Idiomarina loihiensis L2TR: one gene and its partner. The main gene of each other region encodes a partner of the protein of the gene in region 2 in a complex. Links are inferred from orthologs where the notes say so. Each region holds a gene or a part of one and is shown on either strand. Other genes may lie near its edges. The genes, in order: nlpI and prc.

The links.
Region 1: the proteins of prc (region 2) and nlpI are in contact, whole or in part, in a solved structure (PDB 5WQL), measured with the Escherichia coli proteins. The link is inferred for Idiomarina loihiensis L2TR from one-to-one orthologs.

The regions. Positions count from the first base shown.
Region 1 is NC_006512.1:1,010,419-1,017,947, reverse strand. What follows is about bases 1-2,839. They hold nlpI (lipoprotein NlpI), read left to right. Parts: upstream 1-897; coding sequence 898-1,782; downstream 1,783-2,839. Other genes in these bases: IL_RS04910 (hypothetical protein), read left to right, coding at 1,794-2,839; pnp (polyribonucleotide nucleotidyltransferase), read left to right, coding at 1-773. Also shown: more of IL_RS04910, read left to right, coding at 2,840-2,951; IL_RS04905 (MAPEG family protein), read right to left, coding at 2,919-3,311; lipA (lipoyl synthase), read right to left, coding at 3,328-4,296; lipoyl(octanoyl) transferase LipB, read right to left, coding at 4,280-4,945; DUF493 family protein YbeD, read right to left, coding at 4,990-5,256; IL_RS04885 (D-alanyl-D-alanine carboxypeptidase family protein), read right to left, coding at 5,269-6,426; IL_RS04880 (septal ring lytic transglycosylase RlpA family protein), read right to left, coding at 6,489-7,316; mltB (lytic murein transglycosylase B), read right to left, coding at 7,303-7,529. UniProt on the Escherichia coli protein: May be involved in cell division. May play a role in bacterial septation or regulation of cell wall degradation during cell division. Negatively controls the production of extracellular DNA (eDNA).
Region 2 is NC_006512.1:1,359,326-1,366,980, reverse strand. What follows is about bases 2,185-5,149. They hold prc (carboxy terminal-processing peptidase), read right to left. Parts: upstream 4,714-5,149; coding sequence 2,656-4,713; downstream 2,185-2,655. Other genes in these bases: proQ (RNA chaperone ProQ), read right to left, coding at 4,723-5,149; IL_RS06550 (sodium-dependent transporter), read right to left, coding at 2,185-2,545. Also shown: Na+/H+ antiporter NhaC, read right to left, coding at 1-1,147; more of IL_RS06550, read right to left, coding at 1,160-2,184; more of proQ, read right to left, coding at 5,150-5,349; IL_RS06535 (hypothetical protein), read right to left, coding at 5,342-5,632; IL_RS06530 (GAF domain-containing protein), read right to left, coding at 5,634-6,107; IL_RS06525 (YeaC family protein), read right to left, coding at 6,104-6,403; IL_RS06520 (Zn-ribbon protein), read right to left, coding at 6,407-6,736; IL_RS06515 (alanine/glycine:cation symporter family protein), read right to left, coding at 6,867-7,655. UniProt on the Escherichia coli protein: Involved in the cleavage of a C-terminal peptide of 11 residues from the precursor form of penicillin-binding protein 3 (PBP3). May be involved in protection of the bacterium from thermal and osmotic stresses.

The DNA of each region.
Region 1 (7,529 bases), 350 kb from region 2 along the record:
TAGCGGGTATTGCTATGGGCTTGGTTAAAGAAGGCGACAAGCATGTTGTTCTGTCTGATATTCTTGGTGATGAAGATCACTTAGGTGATATGGACTTTAAAGTAGCGGGTAACACTGATGGTATTACTGCGCTGCAAATGGACATTAAAATTGACGGCATTACTCGCGACATCATGGAAAGTGCCTTAGCGCAGGCTAAATCAGCTCGCTTACACATTCTGAAAGTGATGGACGAAGCTATTGGCGGTCACCGTGAAGAACTGTCTACTTATGCACCTCGCTTTACCACCATCAAAATTGATCAGGACAAGATCAAAGACGTTATCGGTAAAGGCGGAGCGGTTATTCGCGAGCTGACTGAGTCAACTAATACCAACATTGAGATTGGTGATGATGGTACTATCAAAGTTGCAGCCAGCGACCAGGCTGATGCTGACGCCGCTATTGAGAAAATCAAACAGCTAACGGCTAACGTTGAAGTTGGCAAAATTTACCAGGGTAAAGTAGCACGTATCGTAGACTTTGGTGCCTTTGTTACTGTTCTGCCCGGTAAAGATGGCTTAGTTCACATTTCTCAAATTGCAGAAGAACGTGTTAACGACGTAAATGAATACCTGAAAGTTGGTGATGTTGTTCCGGTTAAAGTACTGGAAATTGACCGTCAGGGTCGCGTACGTTTAAGCATGAAAGAAGCGGCTGAGAAAAAAGAAGAACCAGCACCTGAAGCGCCGGCAGAGCCAGCAGCTGAAGAAGAAAACAAAAGCGAAGAGTAATCGTAAAGATTTTCTCAGCTTTGTTAAAAACCCCGTGTGAACGGGGTTTTTTTATATCTGCTTTTTGCCTGAATGGCGTTGAGTGTGCTGTAATAGGGGCGAATGTATATTTAAGGATAAAATTATGCAAGAGCGCAGAAGTGTTAGGTTCATGGGAGCTTTGTTGTTATTAGGCGTCATGACGGGGTGTGCCTCGCAAAGTTCATTTAATCAGTTACCTGATACCGTGGTACTTGCAGAGCCTGAAAGCGCAGAGTTTCGTTATGAGATTGAGCTGGCACGCATAGGGCAGATGCTAAGAGAAAATTTAACTGAGGAACAGCGCGGAGAGCTATATTACCGCCGCGGTGCGTTATACGACGCCGTTGGCTTGAGAACTCTTGCGAGAATGGATTTTACCCGAGCTTTAGAATATAACCCGAGGTTGGCCGATGCGTATAATTTCTTAGGTATTCAATATACGCAACTAGAGGAGTTTGATTACGCTTATGAGGCTTTTGATTCAGCAATTGAACTCAACCCTGAGCACCGTTATGCCTATTTGAACCGGGGTATAGCCGAGTATTATGATGCCAGAACGAAACTTTCTCAGGAAGACTTAAAATACCATCTGGAAAGAGAACCCGATGATCCTTACCGCGTTATTTGGCTGTTTCTCGCCGAACATGAAAATGATGCCGCGTTGGCACAAAAAAGCCTTGAGCAAAACGCTGAGAAACTGAGTAAATCCGACTGGGGGTATCAGATTGTACAACTGTATGCAGGCAAACTTTCTGAAGAAGCGTTTTTACAACGTATGACCCGTAACTTAGGGGAATCGGAAAAGCTGACTGAACGTTTGTGTGAAGCCTATTTTTATCTTGGCAAGTACATGCAAATGGAAGGAGAGCAATTGCAGGCTGTTAACTACTTTAAATTGGCTTTAATGACCAATGTATATGGTTTTGTTGAACACCGATATGCGTCAGTTGAGCTAAACCGTATTCGTGAATCCTTACTCAGTCGCTAAAGAGAAAAGGAGTGAAAACCAGACTCTTAATTGTGTTGTTTCTGCTGGCTTTAACTGGATGGTCTCATCAGGTTTATAACCAACAGCAAGAGCGCAGCAGTCTCGCGCATCAGGGCAATGCCAAGGCACAACATCAACTGGCGAATCACCACTGGGCACTGAATAATCGTACCGCTGCTTATTATTGGTGGCAGCGGTCGGCAAAGCAGCATTACTTTCCAGCCATAGAAAGTTTAATTAACGAATTTCCAGCGACAAGTGACGCTTGGCTTGCTCTGGCTGCTGATGCTGGCGACCCTGTGGCTCAAAGGCAGGTGGCTACCGCTGAGCTAGCCGATCAGAACATTTCTATGCACGAATGGGTGCATCGCTGGGTAAACTCGAAAGACTCCTGGTTACAGAGTCAGTTTGGACTGATTGAACGCTATAAGCCTAGCGCGCAATGCAATATGGAAATCAATGTTGTTGCTGCTGACTCTGGCGAAAAGCGACGCTATCTTAACTTTTTGTCCGCGGTAAAAAATACACCTTTTGATACTCAGAATTGGTGCGTTAGCTTTACTTTGGACGAAAACTTATCTTGTGTAACCGATACACAGAGAAAACGGGCAAATTGTCATTTTGAAAAAAGTTTTGATAGGCAGGTAATATTAGCCGAAGAAGGCATTGCCAGTGCCAATAGTCAGACACTGACTTTAACGGCTGACAGTTCAGAAGCGGTTATTCAACATGAGCTAGGACACTGGATGGGGTTCGCTGATGAATACGAAATGTCAGACGCACTTGCTCAAAATTTCTGTTATGGCTACTACGACCATGACAGCTTGAATATTATTGTGACAGAAGCTCATAACGAGTATTCGGCACGGAAAATTAAAGCGATTTATAAAAGGCTACCGTGGAAAGATGAACTGAGTTCCTGGCAAGATATTGCGATTAAGAAGCAAGGGAAGTGGCGTTTAGGGAGCTCTGGGGAAGCCGTTGTCGGCCTTTTTAAAGCGGATACCTGTAACGCTATAGATGACAGACAAGCATGGCGCCCTGTTAATACTAGAACCGCTATGGAGCGTCACGACACCAAACTATGGCCAGAACTCTACTTAAGATTGCTGGAGCAAAAAACTAACGCTTTTGATTTAGACGCTAATAGCGACTTGCGCCAGAATTAGCACTGGGCAGAGTGTTGCCAGAAACCAAATAAGTGAACGAAGTTTGTCATAGTTGCTTAAATAAGCAATGTGATAGAGCACTCTAAGTACAATAAAAGAAATGCTTAAAAATTCAATTCGGTCGGTGATCTGAGAAGTTGCTAGGGCTGCCAATACTGCTGCGGCAAATAATGGGAAAGCTTCATAGGCATTATAGTGACCGGCAACGGCCCGGGCTCCACGCCCAAGTAACCGTTGCTGTTGAGCTCTGGGGTGTTTATTGTCATAACCGTTATCGCGGTTCTGAAAGTAAACCACAGGTGCCTTAGCCAAAATTGGCAAGACTCCGGCAATGAGTAAACACCACAATAAAAGGCTCACGGTCACTATTCCTTAATTAACGTACGGTTTCGCCTGCTGCCTGTAAATCAGCATGATAAGACGAGCGTACGAGTGGCCCACTGGCAATGTGGCTAAAGCCCATTTCAACACCAGCAACACGCAGCTCTTCAAACTCGTCGGGGTGCACGTAGCGTGCTACCGGAATATGGTGGCGGCTAGGCTGCAAATACTGTCCGATAGTCAACATGTCGACATCGTGCGCACGAAGATCTTTCATGACTTCCAGTATTTCTTCTTTGGTTTCGCCAAGGCCGACCATAAGTCCCGACTTAGTCCGGATATCCGGCCGAACTTCTTTGTATTTTTGCAGCAAGTCTAAAGACCACTGGTAATTTGCACCAGGACGAGCTGCCTTATACAGGCGTGGCACGGTCTCAAGGTTGTGGTTAAATACGTCAGGCGCCTCGCCTTTGAGAATATCGATCGCAACCTGCATACGACCACGAAAATCCGGTACCAGCACTTCTACCTGAATGTTGTTCTCACTGTGCTCACGAATTTCACGAATACAGTCCGCAAAGTGCTGAGCACCGCCGTCGCGTAAATCATCACGGTCAACCGATGTAATTACGACATACTTCACTTTCATGTCGCGGATGGTTTTGCCCAGCTTTTCAGCTTCTTCCGGATCGGGAGGAAGAGGGCGACCGTGAGCAACGTCACAGAATGGGCAACGACGTGTACAAATGTCGCCCAGGATCATAAAACTGGCTGTACCGTGATTAAAACATTCCGGTAAATTTGGACAGGATGCTTCCTCACAAACAGAGTGCAAACCATGGCTGCGCATTGCTTGCTTAATTTCATCAATACGCTCAGTTGAAGAAGGTAACTTCACCTTCAGCCACGACGGCTTACGCAACATCTGATCGCGTTCGGTGGGAATAATTTGTACTGGTATCAGTGCCATTTTATCGGCGTCACGCATTTTGACACCAGGTTCAACTCTAACTGGCTTTGACATAATCTTGAGCGAGTCCCGTTTGTTGAAGAATGTTGCTGTAGGAAAGAGAGCTGGTAAAGTGTTTTATCACTGCATCAGCCGCTTCACTAAAGCTATCAGGACCATTGAGATCCTTAGTTTGAATCATTTTTATGCCCGAAAGACCACAAGGGTTTATTCGGGAAAAAGGTTCCATATCCATATTGACGTTCAAGGCCAATCCGTGGAAAGAACAGCCTTTACGAATACGCAGTCCCAGAGAGCAAATTTTATCTGTATCGACATAAACTCCAGGAGCGTCTCGACGCGCTTTGGCATCAATTTCGTAGTCGGAAAGGGTTTCAATGACGGTGTTTTCAATGTGGTTAACGAGTTGACGGACACCATAATTAAGACGACGGATATTAAGAAGGAAATAAATAACGAGCTGACCCGGACCGTGATAGGTAACCTGTCCGCCTCTGTCGACCTGGATAACCGGAATATCACCCGGAGCGAGAATATGCTCAGCTTTTCCCGCCTGTCCTTGAGTGAATACGGGATCGTGCTCGACCACCCACAGCTCGTCGGCAGTATGTTCGTCGCGTTGGTCAGTGAATTCTTGCATAGCATGCCATACGGGTTCGTATGGCTGCCTGCCCAATTCACGGATAATTAGGGTATCGTTCATGCCGCCATTATAACGTTTGTCAGCAACAACGGCTAGTCCTGCCGCTACAGAACGTAGCGAACGTCCTCGATATCTGAGAGTGAACGATACAATATTTCGATATGCTGCTGGCTTTCGACACGCACAGCAACAGAAATTGAGTGGTAGTTGCCTTTGCTGCTGGGCTTTACGGAAGGACTGTAGTCGCCCGGAGCATGCTCTTGTAAAACTTCCACAACCTGATCAGGAAGGCTGTCACTAGCAACCCCCATCACTTTAAAAGTAAAGTGACAGGGGAAATCGACCAGTTCGTCAAAACGAGTTTTTTGCATCTATCTAAACCTTTATTCTTCAGTAAACTGCTGTTTTATATAGTCCATCATCTTCTTGAAGAATCCACCTTCTTCGACAGCTTGTAAGGTTACCAGCGGAAATGAAGCTACATCTTCGCCATTTAGCTGAAGGTAAACTGTGCCTACATGCTGACCTTTGGAAAGCGGTGCCTGTAGCTGCTCATCAAGCTCAAAGTTAGCTTTTAATTTATCACGTTGACCTTTAGGTAAGGTGATAACGACATCTTCACTAATACCCAGCTCGACTTCATCTAAATCTCCACCCCAAATACGTTGGGAAATGAAGCTTTCGCCGGCAGAATATGCTTTTACGGTTTCGAAATAACGGAATCCGTAGTTAAGCAGTTTTTTGCTTTCAACTTTACGCGCTTGTTCACTGTTAGTTCCCATAACCACAGCAATTAATCGGGTTCCGTCTTCAACGGCGGAAGAAACCAAGCTATAACCCGCTTCATTAGTATGGCCGGTTTTAATGCCATCGACGTTCAAGCTCCGATCCCATAGCAATGAGTTGCGATTGTATTGCTTAATATTATTGTAGGTAAAAGACTTTTCTGAGTAGAGTTTATATTCGTCAGGAGTCTCATTTATTAAAGCACTTGCTAACGTGGCCATATCACGGGCGGAGACGTATTGCTCAGAATCAGGCAGCCCGTGACTGTTCGCAAAGTGACTGTCCTTCATGCCTATTTGTTCAGCATAATTATTCATTAACCCAGCGAAAGCGTCTTCGCTTCCCGCAATATGTTCAGCCATTGCAACACAGGCGTCGTTACCAGAGGAAATAATGATGCCACGGTTTAACTCTTTAACACTGACCTCTTTGCCAACTTCGATAAACATTTTGGATGACTCAGGGAAGTTTTTGGCCCAGGCATTTTCGCTTACAGTAACAATATCCTTCTCGCTAATGCGGCCAGCTAGCATTTCTTTACCAATAATATAGCTGGTCATCATTTTGGTCAGGCTGGCCGGGGGCAGGCTTTCACGGGAATTATTTTCTGCTAACACTTTGCCAGTAGTGTGATCGATAAGAATATAGGCTTTCGCATTAACCGACGGCGCATCGGGAACTAATGACTGAGCGGCGAAGCTTGCTGAGCTGAATAATAGGGTTACGGCAGTAAAAAGGTGACAAATTTTTTTCATTGGGATTATCTTTATCTTATCGGTCAAAAAGTGAATCAAATGCGTAAAGAGGCCGAATTATATCAGTTTTGTTGCACAGCGTCAGGAGTATCCGTCTGACTTTGCGCCGCCTTTACGCGAAAAGCTTGAGGGTATCCGGAAGATCGTATTTGCTCGAGTAAATCGTAGCTTTTCTGTTCTGAAACCGGACCCAGCATTAATTTATGTAGACCATCCGTTTTCTCTGTAGTTGCAATTTCCTGGAACTTGGGCGGCAGGTTGCGTTTTAACTGCGATAAACGGTTAATATCTGATGAAGCCACCAATTGAATATGATAATTCGATTGGCTTCCCGGGGCAGACTGATCTTCGACTCGCATTGGCGTTTTTAAATTAATGGCTTCAACTCTAACCGGGGCTGTACCACTATCCAACATACCCAACTTATAAGCCGCCGCAAATGACAAGTCGATAATACGTTCAGGATGGAATGGCCCGCGATCATTTACTCTAACAGTGACGGTACGGTCGTTGTTCAAGTTAGTGACTTTTACATAAGTAGGCAGAGGTAACCGGGTATGAGCCGCTGACATACTGTACATATCATAATATTCACCATTCGAAGTCAGATGCCCATGAAATTTATTTCCATACCAGGAGGCATAACCTTCCTCGACATACCCTACCGCACTGTCCATTACCTCATAATTATTGCCTAAGACCCGATAGTCCCGATTCCCCTGAGGACTGATAGGCTCATGTACGGGAACGGCACTGCGTAACTCCGACTCAGTAGGTAAACGAGTCGGAGCACTGTCTTCATGCTGAGAGTATCGGCCGGAGGGACCGCTGGAGCAACTACTGAGCAAAAACACGCTCAGCATTAAGGTGGATAAATTACTGCACTTCATTTTTCAGTTGCTCGCTAAACTGGTAGACAGCCATCGCGTAAAGTGGACTGTGGTTATACCGGGTAATCACATAGAAGTTGTCGTATCCCAGCCAGTATTCATGAGCGTTTTCTGTTTCAAACTCAAATACTCTGACCTCGGTACCATTATTAACCGCCTTATGCTGCGGAAGTTCATAGCCTTTACGCTTAATTTCGGAACGCGTGGTATTGG
Region 2 (7,655 bases):
CGTTCGCACCAAAACAGGTAAAAATGGTCCCGGTAACCAGCGAACCGACACTCTTAGCTGACTTCAGCATGCCGCGGATAAAGCGTTCCAGCAGGCCAACTTTTTCCATAATGGCGCCAAAGGTCATGGCACTTAAAATGAGCCATACGGTATTTAACATTGACGACATGCCACCGCCGCTTAACAATGAATCAAGATTGGCACTGCCTGTACTCACCGATACGCCATCTGATAAGGCTAACCAAACGACTTTTAAGGCCGCAACCCAGCCCTGTTCTCCGGCTATTTGACTAACCATTTCAGGTTGGAAAATTAGCGCCCACACACCACCGAGCAAAGCTCCGAAAAATACCGTGGGTAGCGCTGGTTTGCGGGTTGCTGCCAAGTATAGCAACACCGCCAGAGGAACCAGCATTTCCCAGCCAACGTTAAAGGTTGCGCTTAATTGCTCCTGCATCAGTTCCAGACGCTGTAAACTAACGTTGGTATCGGTGTTAAGACCAAGAATTAAGAACAAGGCTATCGAGATAGCAAAAGCAGGTCCTGCGGTATACCCCATATAACGGATGTGAGCGAACAGTTCTGTTCCTGCGACGGCTGGTGCCAAGTTGGTGGTATCAGACAAAGGTGACATTTTATCACCAAAGTACGCTCCCGAAACTATTGCACCAGCAGCGATACCTGGCTCTAAGCCCATACCGGAAGCTACTCCCATTAATGCTACACCAATGGTCGCTGCGGTTGTCCAGGAACTTCCGATAGATAGCGCTACTACACCACAAATAATACAACTTGCCGCATAGAATAAGCTTGGGTTTAGCAGTTCCAGACCAAAGTAAATTAATGTTGGAACGGTACCTGACAACAACCAGGTACCAATTAACGAACCGACAGCAAGAATGATTAACATTGCGCCCAGGGCTACAGAAATCCCCTCGGTTATGCCCTCTTCTATTTGTTGCCAGCTAAAGCCGTTTTTAAAACCTATGATGACAGCAATACCGGCCGCCACTAACAAGGCTATCTGATTGGGTCCATAAGAAGAGTCTTCGCCAAATAAATAAACCGACGAGGACAACATTCCGATTAGCGCAAGTAAAGGAATCAGCGCCTGTAATAAACTGGGTGCTTTTGTTTTATGACTCATTAATTATTCAACCTAAAGTTTTATAAAGCCGATCAGCTGTAAAAAAATAATAATGATAGCGACTGGAGAAATATATTTAACGCACAGTAGCCAGACATCGAAAATGCCCTTTTTTGTATCCAGTTCGTCTTTCGTGAACTCCGAACGCATTACCCAGCCCGCTAATAGCGCGAGCAGAAGGCCGCCTAGCGGGAGCAGTAAGCTCGACGTTAAAACGTCAATAATATCAAAGAGTGATTCAATTGGCTTACCTAACCACTCGGAGTCTAACTGAGCCCAGCCGGAGCCGGCAAACGAATGGATAGTCAACTGTCCCAGAAGCCATAGCACTCCGCCAGAAACTAAGGTTGCCGGCCAACGGCTTAAGGAAAATTTTTCTGAAACAAAGGCAACCGATGATTCAATCATGGCGATAGCGGAAGTAAACGCCGCAATAACCAGCATAATGAAGAATACGGTTCCAACAAAGCCTCCGGCAGGCATTTCACTGAAAGCTAAAGGCAAGGTAGTAAAGATAAGACCCGGGCCTTCACTTGGCGTTAAACCATAACCGAACACCAGAGGAAATATTGCCAGCCCCGCTAACAGCGCGACAAAGGTATCAATAACAGCAATCCATACACTGGTTTGTACTATAGAGGTTTCTCGCGGTAAGTAAGCGCCGTACATAATCACAACGCCAGAAGCTAGCCCCAAAGTGAAAAAAGAGTGGCCTAGCGCGACCATTACGCCGTTAACTGTCAACTTGCTGAAATCAGGTTCAAACATAAAGCTAACAGCCGAGGAAAAATCACCGATGCTGCCAGAATAAACAGCAATGCAAACCAGCAACACAATCATGCAGGGAAGTAAGAAGCGTACTGACCTTTCCAGACCATTTTTAACCCCGTTGCCAACCACTAGAATGGTAGCGATAACAACCAAGCTGTGCCAGATCATCAATTCTCCGGGCGACGCCTGCAGTGCGTCAAAAGTTTTACCTATGTCCTCGGCAGAAGCTTTGGTAAACACTCCTTGCGCGGCTTTAAAGACATAAGCCAGCGCCCAGCCGGCTATAACCGCATAGAAACTTAACACCAGATAACCGGTCAACATTCCCAGCCAACCTGCAACTTGCCATGCGGGATGCTTACCCGACTCTAATGCGACCGATTTGGCTGCATAGCCTGGTGAGTGTCGGCCACGGCGACCAATAATCACCTCGGCCATCATAATTGGAATGCCAATGGCTAAAATACAAAGCAGGTACACCAGAACAAAGGCACCGCCTCCGTTCTCGCCCATCACGTAGGGAAACTTCCAAATATTGCCTAAACCAACAGCTGCTGCTGAAGAGGCCAGTATAAAACTTAACCGACTTGACCATCGGCTTGATATCGCCTGATTATTTGTTGTCATTATTATTAATCGTTTGTGTTCAGTAACGCGCTATATGACCACAAAACTGGGGTCTATGACAAGCGCACAAAAAAATACCGCCGTAAAGGCGGTATTTTTAAAAGGTCAATTTAATTCGAGGCAAGTTGATTTTTATCAATGAAATCAAATGCAACCAAAGCGGCTTGATCGAGGAAGGGATCTACCTCGGTAAATTCATCGGGAGCGTCTTCAACGTTCTCGATTGGCTCTTTTCCCGCACGTTTCAGGCGTTCGTTAACTCGCTCAAGTTGCTTAGCTTTTTGCTGCTCTTGTTTCTTTTCACGCTCAGTTAACACCAAGCTGACCCATGTTTTATCTTTCTCTTCTCTATAACGTTCTATTTCTTCAAATATGTAAGAAAATTCTGGGTCATCTTCAATTCTCTGATTTAACTGCTGTTGCAAATCTTTTACTTCAGCACTGTTAATTTCACCAACGGGACTATAACTCGCCTTATCTATTTTATCCCAGGGTAACGCGTTGTCTTCTTTGCTTTCACCCCAGTCTGAAGCTTCAACAAACGAAGGGAAAACAACGTCTGGCTGAACACCTCTTAACTGTGTACTGCCACCATCTATGCGGTAGAATTTCGCAATGGTATATTGAACGCTGCCTAGTGGCTTATCGTAGAAATCGAAGCGCCGGGCAAGTCCTCGATGTTGTTGCACAGTACCTTTCCCAAAGGTATTTTCACCTATTATTAAGGCACGTTCATAATCCTGCATGGCCGCGGCAAAAATTTCAGACGCTGAAGCACTGTAACGGTCAACCATAACGAACAATGGCCCGTCATAGTAGGTTTTACCGTCTTTGTCTTCACTGACATCGACACGCCCGCGCCCGTCACTCACCTGAACTACTGGGCCTTTATCAATAAATAGTCCGCTCAAACCAATAGCTTCGGTTAAAGCACCGCCACCATTACCGCGCAAATCAATCACTAAGCCTTCTACTTTCTGGCTTTCTAAATCCTCAATCAGCTTTTTGACATCAGCTGTTAGGTTATTGTAGAACCCAGGAATTTCGATAACACCAAGACGACGCCCTTTATAAGGCCCCTCTTCGAACTCTTTGACTTCGGCTTTTGCTGCACGATCCTCCAGTTTGACCTTGTCGCGGACAATTTCAACTTCACTTGGAGTGCCGCCGGCACCTTGGCTGGCTTTTAAAACCTGCAAACGGACGGTTGTTCCTTTGGGTCCTTTAATTAACTCAACGACATCGTCCAGACGCATGCCAATGATGTCAACAAACTCCTCTTCATCCTCGCCGGAGCCTTGGCCTACAGCTATGATCTTATCTTCTGGAGAAAGCTCATCGGTTTTATCCGCAGGACCGCCTGGGACTAAACTGCGAATTATTGTGTAATCGTATTCTGACTGAAGTACTGCGCCAATTCCTTCCAGTTCGAGATTCATATTTTGCTGAAATCGCTCTGAGTTGGAAGGCGATAGGTAACTTGTATGCGGCTCAACTGAACGGGCAAACGCGTTCATAACGGTTTGAAAAACATCTTCGCTTTTCGATTTTGTCAGTCGATTTAATGCACTGTTATAACGCTTGCCGAGTGTCTCAACTATCTCTGGCCACTCTTTACCGGCCAGTTTCAAATTAAGCGCATCGTATTTAACACGGTTTTGCCAAAGCTCGTCCAACTCTTCTTTGGACTCCGCCCAATCAGCATCTTCACGATCGTAGTAGTACTTGTCACCCTCAACCGAAAAATCCATGGGCTTGTCTTCATCCAATATAGAAAGCGCATACTCGTAACGCTGAAAACGTCGCTCAAGACTTTTCTGATAAATGTCGTAAGCAACATCAAGCTCCCCCCGTTTCAGCATGTCATCAAACAAATGACGATACTCCTGGGCGGCTTCTATATCCTCTTTCAGAAGAAACATTTTGCTGTAATCCAGCAAGTCAAAGTAGCGCTCATGAATTTGCTCAGATAACTCGTTATCCAGCGTCAAACTACTGAAATGATAACGGGTAAAATAGGACGCAATACGCTCACTGGCTGTATCATGCTGAGCTTCCTGCTCTAACTCTGGTAATTCACTGATCTTGTGCTCTGGCGGTATGGCAACCGCAACAGGAACAACACACATCAGTGCCAATGCACATTTCTTTACAGCCCAGTGTTTCATTGACTACTCCTAAGCGCGCAGAAAAATCTTATCTGCTTTTACTTTCATAATTAAACCGTTTTGCAACTGAACTTGAACGTCGTCCTTGTCCAGCTCTAAAACTGTTGCTGACATGGGGGTGTTCCCCGCTTTTACCTGAACCTGTTGACCAACAGAAAGCTTGTTGAGTTCCACATCAGCCAATTTAACTTTTGGTTTGGCCGGTTTTTTTGCGGTTTTCGGTTTAGCTTTTGCTGTATTTTCAGGTTTATCTTTAGCCGGAGCTTTTTTAGCGGCAGCCTTGTTGGTTGCTTTGTTTTTCTCTGCAACTTTAGCTTTAGATTCTTTTAAAGTCTCTTGTGCATGCTGCTGATGTTCTTCTGTAACAGCTTCTACCTGCTCGCCGTCTAAATTCACTCGCTGAGCACCCGTTTTAACGCTGTATAGATACCGCCAGCTATTGGTGTAATGGCGCAGAGCCGTTCTTAAACGTGTTTTACTTACTTTGTCATCGTCCTCAAGGCGTTTCGCCAAATCCTCAAAAATACCAATTTTTAAAGGTTTGGCATCGCCTTTAATAGTAAAACAGTCTGGAAACTGTTCGGCTAAATAGGCAATGACATCTTTACTTTTCGTCAGCTTTTCAGGTTCACTCATTCCATTCTTCTTCCTGTTCGCGGACAACTTTCATTAAGTTTCGAACATAGTCGTCCATTTCATCAAATGACAAATCTAGCAATGCAGGCTCTTCAATCCAGTCGTACAAAGTACGGCGAACCATTTCTTCAAGCTGCTCTGTTGTATCGTCATCCTCTCGTAATGCATTAATAAGATGCAGCATTTCATTTATTTTATCAGCGGCTTCTTCTTCATGCTCTTCAAAGAAAATAACATCTTGTTTGGTTACTAAATAACTGTGAATATCGAATTCAACAAACATATTATGACTGCAACCCTTGCCAATTCAGAGTTTGGCAGTAGTCAGCAATAGCCTGAATGGCTTTTGCGTCTTCTTCACTAAAGCGCCCCACCGACGGGCTATCGACATCCAGTACCGCAACGGTTTTACCATTAACGACTATAGGTGCAACAACTTCACTGTTTGATGCTGAGTCACAAGCTATATGCCCGGCAAATTGGTGAACATCTTCAACTCTCTGGCAGGTTTGGGTTTCTGCAGCAACGCCGCAAACGCCCTTGCCAAAAGGAATACGAACACAAGCGACGCGGCCCTGAAAAGGACCTAACACCAACTCGTTATCGGAACGGGTAAGGTAGAAACCTAGCCAGTTAATGTCTTCAATGTGCTCATAGAGTAGCGCAGAGATATTCGCAAGATTTGCAATTAAATCGGGCTCACCTTCTGTTAAGGCCCGGCTTTGGGCTAATAAGTCAGAATACAGCTGAGAGCTCATAATTCGCCTTCTTGTTGGTCGAGTTTGAAACGAGCAATTTGTTCGCCAGAGTCAGTTTTGAACTCCTCTTTTAATTGCCGTTTGGTTTTCGTAATTATTTCGCCGTTAGCACCAATAGTAAAAGCTTCCTCTGTGCTGGCATATCTAGCCTGATAAGCCATAACCAATTGAATGGAGTTTTCACGTTGCTCATCAGTTAAACGATTACCATCTGGCCATTTACCGGTTTCAACCGCCTGAACCAGACGCTCGTAAATGTCCTGATTCATACTTTTAATTAAATCGTCGAATTGCATAGTTTACCGCTTTTTCTTTTTTAAAAAGACAAGCTGCACGCGGTTGATTATAAACCAAACTAATCCCCCGACCATTAAGCCAACGGCAACGCTGTATTGCCAAGTTTTTGGCATGGGTTGCTGAAGGAATAAATAAGTAAAAGCGGCTATCGATATCAGTAAGGCGAGCATTGAACGGGAAACCAGCTTATCGGATTTTTCCTGCTTTATCCGTATGGCTTCACGCTCTATATCATCTTTAGACTGACCAGCCAGAACAAACTGGCAATGCGGGCACTCTTTTACTTTGCTTGAAATTCGCTTATTACACGAAGGACATTGTGTTAACGCCATAAACTACCTATCTCTTATGTAGTCCTTGCAATATAAGGCTTTTGCTCTCAATTTCAAGCATTGCGAGGGAATAAAAAATAAAACGGCCAACTTTAAGTTGACCGTTTTGCTTTAATTGATGCTTATTCTATTACTTTTTCTTGTCGGCATCACCAAAGTCTTTCCAATAAGACTTAACCGTTGATTTCATTTCCCGGTGCAGCAAAATCATACCTAGTAAGTTAGGTAATGTCATTAAGACAATAGCGACAGCAGAAGCTGTCCAAACTAAGGTGGTATCTGCAAATGACGCCCAGAAAAAGCCTGCGACATAAAGTATACGGTAAGGCATAACACCCTTTTGGCCGACCAGATAAACAACCGCCCTGTCACCGTAATAAGACCAGGCAATAGCCGTTGAAAAGGCAAACATCAATAAGGTAATAGGAATAATGTACTGCCCATAGTCTCCGAAATACCCATTAGCAAAAGCCAGTGAGGTTAGAGCTGCGGAATGCACTAGTGATTTTCCGACAACTTCGATGTCTTCTTTAATCAAGTTGCCATTTTCAATTTTCACCTGACCATTGTAAGCATCTTCTCCGGCAATAATGAAACGCACGTCTTCAGCAACCGAGCGCGCATGCAAAATAGTGATTTCACCATCAGTCTGCGCCTTACCATCAACAACATTCAGCGTACCCGAATAGCGTTTGATTTCAGTGTCGTCGTAGTCGTTCAGGTATCTGTAAAGCTCCTGGCGATCTTCTTTGTCAACGTCATTGTACTCACCAACAACGAAGTCCAGATCGCTTCTGGCAAAGTTATTTTCAAACTTCTCAGTCCAAACTCCGGAAGACAGAATAACCAGACCGGTTAAGGTACAGATTAGGATGGTATCCAGGAAAGGCTCAAGAATTGAAACCAAACCTTCAGCAAC